2 regions of the Kribbella sp. NPDC023972 genome follow, and region 1 is predicted to be linked to the other one. Evidence: riboswitches for the same ligand, from Rfam matches in the RefSeq annotation. Region 1 holds a riboswitch; the other holds the start of a gene.
The links. A riboswitch is a leader RNA that binds a small molecule or an ion and turns the genes downstream of it on or off. The one in region 1 is predicted to bind cobalamin.
Positions count from the first base shown of each region.

Region 2: another riboswitch for cobalamin. It lies ahead of cobN (cobaltochelatase subunit CobN); the one in region 1 lies ahead of AB0F43_RS33295 (ribonucleoside-diphosphate reductase subunit alpha).

Region 1 is NZ_JBEZZH010000012.1:1,826-7,824, reverse strand. Features, by position in the region: gene AB0F43_RS33320 (hypothetical protein) at 1-191, shown strand, start outside; gene AB0F43_RS33315 (class I SAM-dependent methyltransferase) at 233-865, opposite strand; gene AB0F43_RS33310 (class I SAM-dependent methyltransferase) at 897-1,724, opposite strand; gene AB0F43_RS33305 (Fic family protein) at 1,878-3,152, shown strand; gene AB0F43_RS33300 (DinB family protein) at 3,233-3,814, shown strand; cobalamin riboswitch at 3,881-4,037, shown strand; gene AB0F43_RS33295 (ribonucleoside-diphosphate reductase subunit alpha) at 4,170-5,999, shown strand, end outside.
Region 2 is NZ_JBEZZH010000001.1:148,154-154,152, forward strand. Features, by position in the region: gene surE (5'/3'-nucleotidase SurE) at 1-23, opposite strand, end outside; gene cobN (cobaltochelatase subunit CobN) at 37-3,780, opposite strand; cobalamin riboswitch at 3,816-3,959, opposite strand; gene AB0F43_RS00710 (DUF3500 domain-containing protein) at 4,063-5,031, opposite strand; gene AB0F43_RS00715 (cobalamin biosynthesis protein) at 5,022-5,999, opposite strand, start outside.

The DNA.
Region 1 (5,999 bases):
AGATCGTGGCCATCGCACTCGGAGTGCTGCTGACCGTGTCCGGGGCGATCTTCACGTTGCAGGGCCTCGGCTACCTCGAAGGCAGCTCCATGACCGGCAGCAGCTTCTGGGCCATCGTCGGGCCCATCATCGCCGCCGGCGGCGTCTCACTCCTGTACGTCGCGATCCGCGGACCGCAGCAACGCCGCTAACAGGAGCAGGCGGCGACCCGGACGCCGCGCAGCGGAATGGGTCAGGCCGGCGTGCGCAGGACTGCCCACTGATAGTGCATCGGCCCGGCATCCCGCCGGGCCTGCCACTGCTCGACGGTTCCGTGGCGGCCGAGAATTTCCTTTATCGCGCTGTCGGTGCGGATGCAGAAGAACCGCCCAGGCCCATGGCCGCTGTCGTCCTGCCAGACCCGCTCCCCGCCCACGTCGTCACCCCACAGTCCGATCCCCACCGGGGCGCCCGGCCGCACCACGCGCACGATCTCCGCCAACGCGTCGTCGAGATCCGCGTCGGCGACGTGCAGCAACGTGCTCATCGTCCAGCCGGCTTCGAAGGTCGCGTCCTCGAACGGCAGGTCGAGGACCGAAGCGACGTACGCCTTCAGGCCGAACGAGCGGCAAGCCTCGACACTGGCCGGCGCGAGATCGACGCCGGTGTAGTCGAGCCCGGCCGCCGAGAACGCCTCACCGTCGCGGCCAGGACCACAACCGATCTCGACCACCGACCGGCGCCTCTCGGCGTGGAGCTGGTCGAGAAAACCCTTGCGCAGCTCGATCCTGGAGGCCGGCAGCTCCCGATCCTTGCGGTCCTGAACCTCGTGGGTGTAGTAGCTGATCAGATCGCTCTCGCGCTGCGCCCGCCCGTCGTCATTCATCCGACTCATCCTAGAAGCGCGATCGTCCCAGTCACGCCGGCAAAGTCGCCTTCAAGGCGAAGAGCAGCGGGACTCGCGGGGCCTCGTCGGGGAGCCGCCACCAGCCTTCCGGAGTTTGCTGCATCGAAGGCCAGCGGGGCCATTGCAGGACTTCGGACTCTCGAAGGGTGGTGATGGCGAGCCCGGTGGATGCGAGCGTGGTGACGAGCTCGCCGAGGCCGTGGCGCCATTCGTAGCTGCGTTGGCGGCCGGGCACCTCGTCGCCGGTGTACGTCACGGTCGACTCGTGGGCGATCGGCCCGCGGCCTTCGAGGTAGTCGGTGCGGATGGTCAGGTCGTCGGACTCACCGGGGAGCGAGACCGGCCGGAGCGCGTTGAGGAGTGGATGGAACTCGACGATGTAGAGGACGCCGCCGGGTTTCAGGAGATCGCGGACGACGTTCGCCCAGTGCTGCAGATCGGGGAGATAGCAGAGCGCGCCCTTGCCCGTGTAGACGATGTCGAACCGGCGGCCTTGAAGCGCCTCGACGGCGTCGTACACATCGGCGTGCACATACTCGACCGGCTGCCCCGCTTCAGCCGCGATCCGGCGTGCTTCCTCGAGTGACTTCGCGGACAGATCGAGGCCGACAGTCCGCGCCCCACGACGCGCGAACGCGATCGTCTCCGTCCCGAGGTGGCACTGCAGATGCAGTACGTCGCGATCCTCGAGCGGGCCGAGATCCAGCCACTCGTAGTCCGCGAACCAGTACTCCGCCGGCTGGCTGTAGAACCCACTCGCGGCATGGAGCGGCGCCCGGGCATCCCAGTCCGCCTCGTTGGCCGCCACCATCCGCCGAGTCTCCGCGTCCAACGTCACCGGCGCCTCCGTTCGTCCGCCCTGAGCCTGAGCCCAGTCTGCCCAAGCCCGGGTCCACACCTCCACGCTTATGCTCATCGCGGATCCTCCTCAGTCCCGGGCAGCTCCTTGTTCAAGATTATGAGCTAAGCTTGAACAAGGAAGGAGCTTGTTATGGCTCGGGTGGAGTTGCATCGATGGCCTGGGCAGCCGGACGGGTTCACCCGGGCGGAGCGCTTGGGCGGGTCGTACGAGCTGTACTTCCCGGACCCGCTGGCCGGGCGGGTGTTCGACCTGAGCGAGGACGTGCTGGCCGCCTTGGAGGACGCGGCCGGGGATCTCGGCCGGCTCGACGCGACGGCCGCCGTCCTGACGAACAGTGAAGCGCTGGCGCGGCTGCTGCTGCGGGCCGAGGCGGTCGGATCGTCGCAGATCGAAGGGCTGGTCGTCGGAGCGCGGCGACTGCTGAAGGCGGAGGTACTGCGGGACCCGCAGCGTGACGTGACCGCCGAGGAGGTGCTCGGCGCGGTCGACGCGATGACCTGGGTGACCGAATCCGTCCAGGCCGGCGACAAGCTCGAGGTCGAGCATCTGCTGGAGGCCCATCGACGGCTGATGGCGCATTCGCCGTCGCCGGAGTTCGGCGGTGAGATCCGGTATCTGCAGAACTGGATCGGTGGCCGCTCCCCCGCCGAGGCGTACTACGTCCCGCCGCCCGCTCAACTGGTCCCCGAACTCCTCGCCGACCTGATGACCTTTGTGCGCGAGTCGCGCCTGCCGGTGCTGGCGAAGACCGCGATCGCGCACGCCCAGTTCGAGACGATCCATCCCTTTGCCGATGGCAACGGCCGGACCGGCCGCGCGCTGATCCACCTGATCCTGCGCGCGGAAGGGCTGGTCGAGCGGACCGTGCCGCCGGTGTCGCTGTCGCTCGCGACTCACGCGACCCAGTACGTCGAAGCACTCACCGCCTTCCGGCACACCGGCAAGCCGACGAGTCCGCGGGCCCGGACGGCGGCCAACCAGTGGCTGCTCATGTTCGCCGCCGCGTGTAGTCACGCCACCGCGGAGGCCGCCCGATTCGAGCGCACCGCGGCCGACCTCAAGGCCGCTTGGCGGGAGCGCGCCGCACCCGTGCGGGCCGGCTCGGCCGTGGAGCTGCTGATCGAGACGCTGCCGGCGGCACCGGTGCTCACGCTGGCCGCCGCGGCTCGGCTGATCGACCGGTCGCAGCAGGCCGCCAACCAGGCGCTCGCCCGGTTGGTCGACGTACGCATCCTGCGAGAGATCACCGACGGCCGGCGAAACCGCGTCTACGAGGCACCCGAGCTGATCGACGCCTTCACCTTGCTGGAACGACGTTTCGCCAGCCCGGCCGCCGATACCAGGATCGAACCGCCTACCAGGCCGGTGCCGTCGAGACCAGAACCGACACACCGTGCACATTGACTTTCTCCTCCCGTCGGGCAACAATTCGAACACATGTTCGATCTTGCCGCAAACTCCACCCGGGAGTGTGAGGAACCGTGATGCCGGAGCCGTTCGACTGGGACATCCTGTACCGCCCATCGGCGATGGCGATGGTGCGCGGGCAGCTCGGCTTCAGCTGGATGGTGTTGTCCGGCCGGCTCGCGGAGCTGACCGACGAGCAGTACTTCTGGCAGCCGAGCGGTGAGGCGCTGACCGTCGTCCGGCGCCACTATGCCGGCCGGTTCCGACCACTCGGCTCCGGCGAGTGGGTCGCGCAGTGGCCGGACGAGCCGGATCATCGCGGTCCCCGCACGATCGCGTGGCTGATCGCGCACCTGACCGAGCTGTTCTTCGAGCGCTGGGAGTGGACATTCGGGGAGAGCCGGCAGGGGCGGGCGGACATCACGCTGCACGGCAACGCCCGGGATGCGGTCGCCTGGCTGACGCACTGGGTGGAGGCCTGGCAGGACTCGATCGCCGCGCTGGACGAGGAGCAGGTGATGACGGTCGGCCTCAGCCAGGCGACCGAGCTCGACGCCCATGAGCCGTTCGGCCACGTCGTACTGCGCCTCAACCGCGAGCTCATCCACCACGGTTCGGAGATCATGACGCTGCAGGATCTCTACGCGGCGGCCGCGTGAGGCGGGCGGCCACAAGATGTGCGACACGCGGCGTGGCGTTGCCACAAGATCTAGGGTCGGGCGCCTAGCATCACTACTGCTGGTGGTTCGGAGTGGCCGGCACCACAAGATGTGGGCCACGCCGAGGCAAGAGGGGAATCCGGTGCGAGTCCGGAGCTGCCCCGCAACGGTGAGTGGAGTCCTTCCACGAGTCCGAGTACCTGCCACCGGCGCGTGCACCGCCGGTGCGCGCGGTCCGAGACCTCGAGGGTGGGTCGCAGGGCGTGACGGCAGTAGACCCGGCCGGTGCTGCCTGTCCCGTCGTGCGCCCCACTCACGAGTCGCGGTCCTTCGAACTCCTGCGGAAAGAGCTTCTGTGACCGTCACTTCCTCATCGCAACCGACGGCCGACCAACCGGCCCGGTCGATCGAGCTGACCGTCGTACGACGCGACGGCAGCAGTACTGCCGAACTGGCCGACATCGCCGAGAAACCCGCCATCACCGTCCGTTCCGCCGGCGGCGCCGGCGCACCACTGGATATCGACCGGCTGCGCGTGATCGTCGCGGAGGCGGCGGCCGGCCTCGACGCGGTCGACCCGGAGCTGATCCTCGACGAGACCCTCGGCTCGTGTTACGACGGCATCGCCCAGCACGAGGTCGAGCTCGCGCTGGTGATGGCTGCCCGGTCGTACGTCGAGACCGAGCCGCAGTACAGCTTCGCCGCGGCCCGCCTGCTGCTGGACCAGATCCGCCGCGAAGCCCTCGGCCGCGTCTACGGTGACGTTCGTCAGGCGAGCCAGGCCGACATGACCACGGCGTACCCGGAGTACTTCCCGGCGTACATCCGGACCGGGATCGAGGCGGGCCAGCTCGACCCGGAGCTGGCGAGCTTCGACCTGACCAGGCTCGCCGCCGCGATCAAGCCCGAGCGGGATCTCGACTTCGCGTTCCTCGGTCTGCAGACCCTCTACGACCGGTACCTGCTGCACATCGACAAGGTCCGCTATGAGTTGCCGCAGGCGTTCTTCCTCCGGGTCGCGATGGGGATGGCGCTGCGCGAGGACGACAGGGAGGCGCGGGCGATCCAGTTCTACGAGCTGCTCAGCTCGTTCCGGTTCATGTCGTCCACGCCGACGCTGTTCAACTCCGGCACCACCCGGCCGCAGCTGTCGTCGTGCTTCCTGACCACCGTCCAGGACGACCTGGCCGGCATCTTCACCAAGATCCGCAACAACGCCCTGCTCGCCAAGTACTCCGGCGGCCTCGGCAACGACTGGACCCCGGTCCGCGGCATCGGCGCCAAGATCCGCGGCACCAACGGTGAGTCGCAGGGGGTCGTACCGTTCCTGAAGATCGCCAACGACACCGCGGTCGCGGTCAACCAGGGCGGCAAGCGCAAAGGCGCGGTCTGTGCCTACCTGGAGACCTGGCACATCGACATCGAGGAGTTCCTCGACCTCCGCAAGAACACCGGCGACGAGCGGCGCCGGACCCACGACATGAACACGGCGAACTGGGTTCCCGACCTGTTCCTGCAGCGAGTCGAGGCGGACGGCGACTGGACCCTCTTCTCCCCCGACGAGGTTCCCGACCTCCACGATCTGTACGGCGCCGCCTTCGCCGAGGCCTACCGTGATTACGAGGCAGCCGCGGATCGCGGCGAGATCAGGGTGTTCCGGCGGGTCCGGGCGGTCGAGCTGTGGCGACGGATGCTGACCGTGCTGTTCGAGACCGGGCATCCGTGGATCACCTTCAAGGACGCCTGCAACCTGCGGTCGCCGCAGCAGCACGACGGCGTGGTCCACTCGTCCAACCTGTGCACCGAGATCACGCTGAACACCACGGTCGACGAGACGGCGGTGTGCAACCTCGGCTCGGTCAACCTGGTTGCTCATCTCACCGGCGACGGCCTCGACGCCGAGCTGCTCCGCGACACCGTCAAGACGGCGGTCCGGATGCTCGACAACGTCATCGACGTGAACTTCTACACGACACCGGAGTCCGAGCGCGCGAACCACCGGCACCGCCCGGTCGGCCTCGGCCTGATGGGGTTCGCCGACGCCTTGTTCACGCTGCGGATCCCGTACGCCTGCGATGCGGCCGTCGCCTTCGCGGACAGCTCGATGGAGCAGATCAGCTACCACGCGATCGAGGCGTCCAGTGACCTCGCCGCCGAGCGCGGCCGCTACTCGACGTACGACGGT
Region 2 (5,999 bases), on a different contig from region 1:
ACTCTCAGATTCTCGGGCGCCATACGCTCCACCCAATCAGCCCCGATCTTCGATGTCACCCTCTGTCTCAAGGACTGCGTTGCGTAGCGTCTCGAGTGCCTCCGGGGACGGCTCCGACCACAGCCCGCGCTGGGCCGCTTCCAGCAGGCGTTCGGCGATGCCGTGCCGGGCCCACGGGTTGGACTTGCGGAAGAACTCCGCCATCTCCGGATCGGCGACGTACGACGTGGTGAGCGTCTCGTACATCCAGTCGTCGACCACACCCGCGGTCGCGTCGTACCCGAACAGGTAGTCCACTGTCGCGGCCATCTCGAACGCGCCCTTGTACCCGTGCCGCCGCATCGCCGCCATCCACCGCGGGTTCACCACCCGGGCCCGGAAGACGCGCTTGGTCTCCTCCTCCAGCGTCCGCGTCTTGACCTGCGCCGGTACGGCGGAATCCCCGACGTAAGCCTTCGGGTTCGAGCCGGTCAGGTGGCGGACCATCGCGATCATGCCGCCGTGGTACTGGAAGTAGTCGTCGGAATCCATGATGTCGTGCTCGCGGGTGTCGGCGTTCTTCGCCGCCACCTGGATCCGGGCGTAGGCGCGCTGCATCGACCCGCGCGCCTCGGCACCGTCGAGACCCTTGCCGTAGGCGTAGCCACCCCAGACGGCGTACACCTCGGCGAGCTCGGCGTCGGTGCGCCAGTTCCGCGCGTCCACGAGCGGCAGCAGGCCAGCGCCGTACGAGCCCGGCTTGGAACCGAAGACCCGCGCCGTCGACGAGCGTACGTCGTTGCCTGCCGCAACGTCCTCCTGGACATGTGCGTGCAGGTAGTTGGCCGCCGGAGCCTCGTCCAGCGCGGCCACCGTGCGAACGGCCTCGTCCAGCAGCGCCACGACGTGCGGGAAGGCGTCCCGGAAGAAGCCGGAGATGCGGACCGTCACGTCGATCCGCGGGCGGCCGAGCTCCTCGAGCGGGACCACCTCGAACCCGGTGACCCGGCGGGACGCGTCGTCCCAGACCGGGCGGCAGCCGAGCAACCACAGCACCTCGGCGAGATCGTCGCCCTGGGTGCGCATGGCCGACGTACCCCACACCGTGAGACCGACGGACCGTGGCCACTGCCCTGTCTCGGCCTTGTGCCGCGCGAGCAACGAGTCGGCCAGCGCGACGCCGACGTCCCAGGCGTTGCGGCTCGGAATCGCCTTCGGGTCGACGGCGTAGAAGTTGCGGCCGGTCGGCAGCACGTTGACCAGGCCGCGGGTCGGCGACCCCGACGGGCCGGCCTCGACGAAGCGGCCGTCAAGGGCACGCAGGACGTTCGTCAGCTCGTCACCGGTCCGGGCGAGCCTCGGTACCACCTCGTTGGCGGCGAACGACAGCGATGCCTCGACGCCGGCCGACGAGCGACCGAGCACCTCGACGACCACCACCGGGACCTTCGCCGCATCCCAGCTCAAGGTCTCCATCCCGACGACGAGCTTGCGCGCGATCGCCTCCAGCAGGTCGACCCCGTCCGCGCCGGTGACCGCGGGCAGGTCGGCGAGCGTCGCGAGCTCGGCCAGCTCCGGAACAACGCGGCCCGGCTCGGCCAGCAGTGCGGCCTCGTCCACCCCGAACGTCTCCCCCAGCGCGGCCCGCAGCCCCTGGATCGAGTACGAACCACCCCACAGCTGCCGGGCCCGCAGCACGGCGAGCACCAGGTTGATCCGCGCCTCGCCGGCCGGCGCACCACCGAGCACGTGCAGCCCGTCGCGGATCTGCACGTCCTTGATCTCGCACAGATACCCGTCGAGGTGCAGCACGAACTCGTCGAACTCTTCGTCCTCGGGCTTCTCCGAGGTGTGCAGATCGTGATGCAGTTGCGCCGCCTGGATCAGCGTCCAGATCTGGGCCCGCAGCGTCGGCACCTTGTCCGGGTCCAGCGCCTGCATGGTGGCGTACTCGTCGAGTAGATACTCCAGCTTCGCCATGTCGCCGTACGTCTCGGCCCGGGCCATCGGCGGCACCAGGTGGTCGACGACCGTCGCGTGCGCCCGCCGCTTCGCCTGCGTCCCCTCGCCGGGGTCGTTGACGATGAACGGGTACACCATCGGCAGGTTCCCGAGTACGGCGTCCGGCGCGCAGTCGGCCGCCATCCCGATGCCCTTGCCCGGCAGCCACTCGAGCGTCCCGTGCTTACCGAGATGTACGACGGCGTGCGCACCGAAGCCGCCCTCGTCAGCCGAAGCCTCCAGCCAGCGGTACGCCGCCAGGTAATGGTGCGACGGCGCCATGTCCGGGTCGTGGTAGATCGCGACCGGGTTCTCACCGAAACCACGGGGCGGCTGGATCATCAGTACGACGTTCCCGAACCGCAACGCCGCCAGTGCGATCGCGGGCTCGTCACCGGACATGTCGACATACAGCTCACCGGGTGGCGCGCCCCATGCCTCGGTCATTGCTTCGCGCAACGACTCCGGGACGCGGCCGAACCACCGCTCGTACGTCGACAGCGGAATCTTGGCGACCGCGGAAGCCAGCTGTTCGTCGGTCAGCCAGTCGACGTCGTGACCGCCGGCCGCGATCAGCCGATGGATCAGCCCGTCGGCTCCTTCGGGCCCCTGGAGCTCGCTGAGGTCGAGATCCCCGAGGTCGTATCCGGCCTCCTGGAGCTGACCGAGCAGGGCGACCGCCGACGCCGGGGTGTCCAACCCGACAGCGTTCCCGATCCGGGCGTGCTTGGTCGGGTACGACGACAACACCAAAGCGAGTCGCTTCTCGACGGCTGGGACATGCCGGAGCCGGGCGTGCGCGACCGCGATCCCGGCCAGCCGATCGCATCGCTCCATGTCCGGGGCGTACCGGGCCAGGCCGTCCTCGTCGTACGACTTGAACGAGAACGGGATCGTGATCAGTCGCCCGTCGAATTCGGGGATCGCCACCTGGGTCGCCGCGTCCAGCGGACTCACGGCCGCGTCGCTGGCCAGCCACTGATCGCGCGTCGAGGTCAGCGCGAGGCCCTGGATCAGCGGGATGTCGAGCGACGCGAGCGCGCCCGCGTCCCATGCGTCGTCGGAACCGCCCGCACTCGCGTCAGCCGCGACGGTTCCACCGGCGGCCAGCAGGGTCGTGACCAGTACGTCGCACTTGCGCAGCAAGTCGAACAGTCCTGCGTTGTCCGCGCTCGAAGGATCGAGTCCGCGGAGCGTGCCGCAGTAGACCGGCAGCGGCTGCGCACCCGCTGCTGAGACAGCCGCGGCCAGCGCGTCGACGAACGCGGTGTTCCCGGAGATCTCGTGCGCGCGGTAGTAGACGATGCCGACAACCGGCCGCTCGTCCTCGACGAAGGTCCCCCTGACCCCGTACGCCGGTAGTGCCCGGGGTGGATCGAACTCGTCGCCGGTCAGCAGGAGCGTGTCCCGGAGGAAGCCGGCCAGGTTGCGCAGGTTCTCGGAGCCGCCTTCACGCAGGTAGGCCAGCGCCTCGGTCACGGCCCCGGCCGGCACCGTCGACAGCGACATGAGCTCGGCGTCGGGCGCGGCTTCGCCGCTGACCACCACAGCCGGCTTCCCGGACGCGATGACCGCGTCGAGCCCTTCCTCCCAGGCCCGGCGACCGCCGAGCAGGCGGACGACCACGATCTCGGCCGCCGCCAGCAATGGGGCCAGATCAGCCGGCTCCAGCCGGGCGGGGTTCGCAACCGTCCAGCCCGCATCCGCCTCGGCGGCGGCCAGCAGGTCGGTGTCGGCGGTGGAGAGCAGCAGCAGGTTCGCGGGACGGTATCTGGTGGGGAACTCGCTTCGCTCGTCCACAGGCAACCGATCCTTCCTCGGGGTGTCCACGCCCCGTCCGGAGGTTCGACGGCGGCAGTTCCTGACTCCCACACGAGGTGGTCACAGTGGCGGGACCGTCCCGGACTCTCACCGGGTTCCTGCTGATGCCGTCGAATGACGTGCTGCACTCTAGCCGACCCAGCTCTGCTCGCCTGTTTGCGGCGTCAGCCGAACCGCCAGGCCATCACGATCACGCCGGTCGCACGGAGCCGAGCCTGAAGCCGTCGAACGGCGACGGTTGTGATGGCCTGGCGGTCCGCCTCAGCGGTGCATGGCGTAGTGGGCGGCCAGGAGATCCGTCCCCCAGTCGTTGCGGAAGTCGCGCCAGACGGAATGGATGTGGTTGGCGTTGTCCTGGGTGTTGTCGTACTCGGCGAGGAACGTGGGGCCCGCGATCGAGTAGTAGTGCGGGTGGCCGATTCCTGGTTCGGTGTCGCCGGCCCAGGCGAAGGTGAGGCGTTCGATGCCGTGGTCGGTGATGTCCTGCCACGTCTGCAACCCGATCGGCCCGGCCGCTCGTCCGACGTACTGGCCGACCAGGAGGCTGAGCAACTGCCGTTGTTCGGTGGTCATGTCGCCGTACGCCAGACCCTGGTAGAGGCGGGACCGGTCGGCGACCGGGTCGTGCCGGGTGAGGATGTCGTCGGGCGCCTCGTCCGAGACGACGGCGACCGCGCGCTGGTCGGGGTCGAGGGCGTGCAGGAGCTGGAAGCCCAAGTCCTGCTCGGCGGCCAGGAAGCGTCGCCCGGCCTGCGGGCCCGACCGCACCTCGGCTGGGTTCGACCCGAGGAACTGCGGGGTGAACGCGATCGCGCCGTCGACGAGCGTGACGTGCAAGGCCAGGTGGTGACCGTTCAGACGCCAGGCCCACGGCTCCGTCCCAGCTGGATCGCCCAGCACGCGCAGGAAGTACCGCCCGCCGAGCACGGACCCTTCCCACTCCCCTGTCGGCGGCAGGGCGGGGATCCCGCGCAGGATGACCTCCGCCTCCAGCACGGCCTTCGAGTCGGCCGCGCCGCGCTCGCTGCACCCGATGTCGACCAGCCGCTCCGCGATCCGCTGCTGCGCCGGTGTCAGCTCGGCGAGCGGAAGCCCGGGCCGATCGCCGGGCAGGTAGGTCCACTCTTTGTGGTCCGGCGTGTCGAAGGCCGCCTTGATCTTGTCCAGCTGGGCCGGCGTGAGGCTCGCCAGTAGCTCGAGGACCGCTTCCCGGGTCTGCTCTACAACCATGCCGATCGCTCCCGTTCCGTCGTCTTTTGCCGGCCCGCTTGCGTCCGAAGAAGTGGCGGCACGTCTCCCCTTTTCTTCGGACGTAACGCAAGGATCGCGGCAACCCCCGCCGCCGTGACGCCGACGCGCCGCGCGAGGGCAGCGGTACGGCGGACGTCCGCAACCGTCGGCGTGGGTCCGTACCCCAGCGTGCCACGGTCCTCCTGATAGTCGCCGTAGCTGTTCCGCCCACCGAGCTGCAGACCGAGCGCGCCGGCGAACGCCGCCTCGACCGGGCCCGCGTTCGGGCTGGGATGCTTCGACGCGTCCCGCCGCCACACCGCGACCGCTTCTTGTGGGCGTCCCGCGGCGAGGCCGGTCAGCACGGCGCATGCACGTGCCGGCAGCAGATTGAGTACGTCGTCCAGCCGGGCGGCGGCCCAGCCGAAGTCGAGGTACTTCGCCGACTTGTAGCCGACCATCGCGTCGAGCGTGTTCGCGGCGCGATACCCGAGCAGCCCGGGGACACCGAGGACGCCGCCCCAGAGCAGTGGTGCGACACAGGCGTCGGAGGTGTTCTCGGCGAGCGACTCCACGGTCGCGCGGGCGAGCTCGTCAGCCTCGAGGTCGGTCGCATCCCGCGCACACAGGTGGCTGAGGCGGTTCCGCGCGGCCGGGAGGTCCTTCTCCTCGAGCAGCCGGGCCATGTGTTCGGCTTCGCGATCCAGGCTGCGGGCGCCGAGCACGGTCCAGGTGGCAGCGGCGGTGACCAGGGTGTGGACGATCGGGCGCTTCCTGGTCAGGCGTTCCGCGATCGCTCCGGCGGCGGTCGCCGTACCGACGAGGACGGTCGTGTACGCCGTACCGGCCGCGCGGGAGTCGGCGTACCAGCGAGACTCCAGGCGGGACGCGGCCTGACCGAAGCCAGCCACCGGGTGGTAGCGGCGGGGATCGCCGAGGACGCGGTCGGCGGCGAAACCGAGGATCAG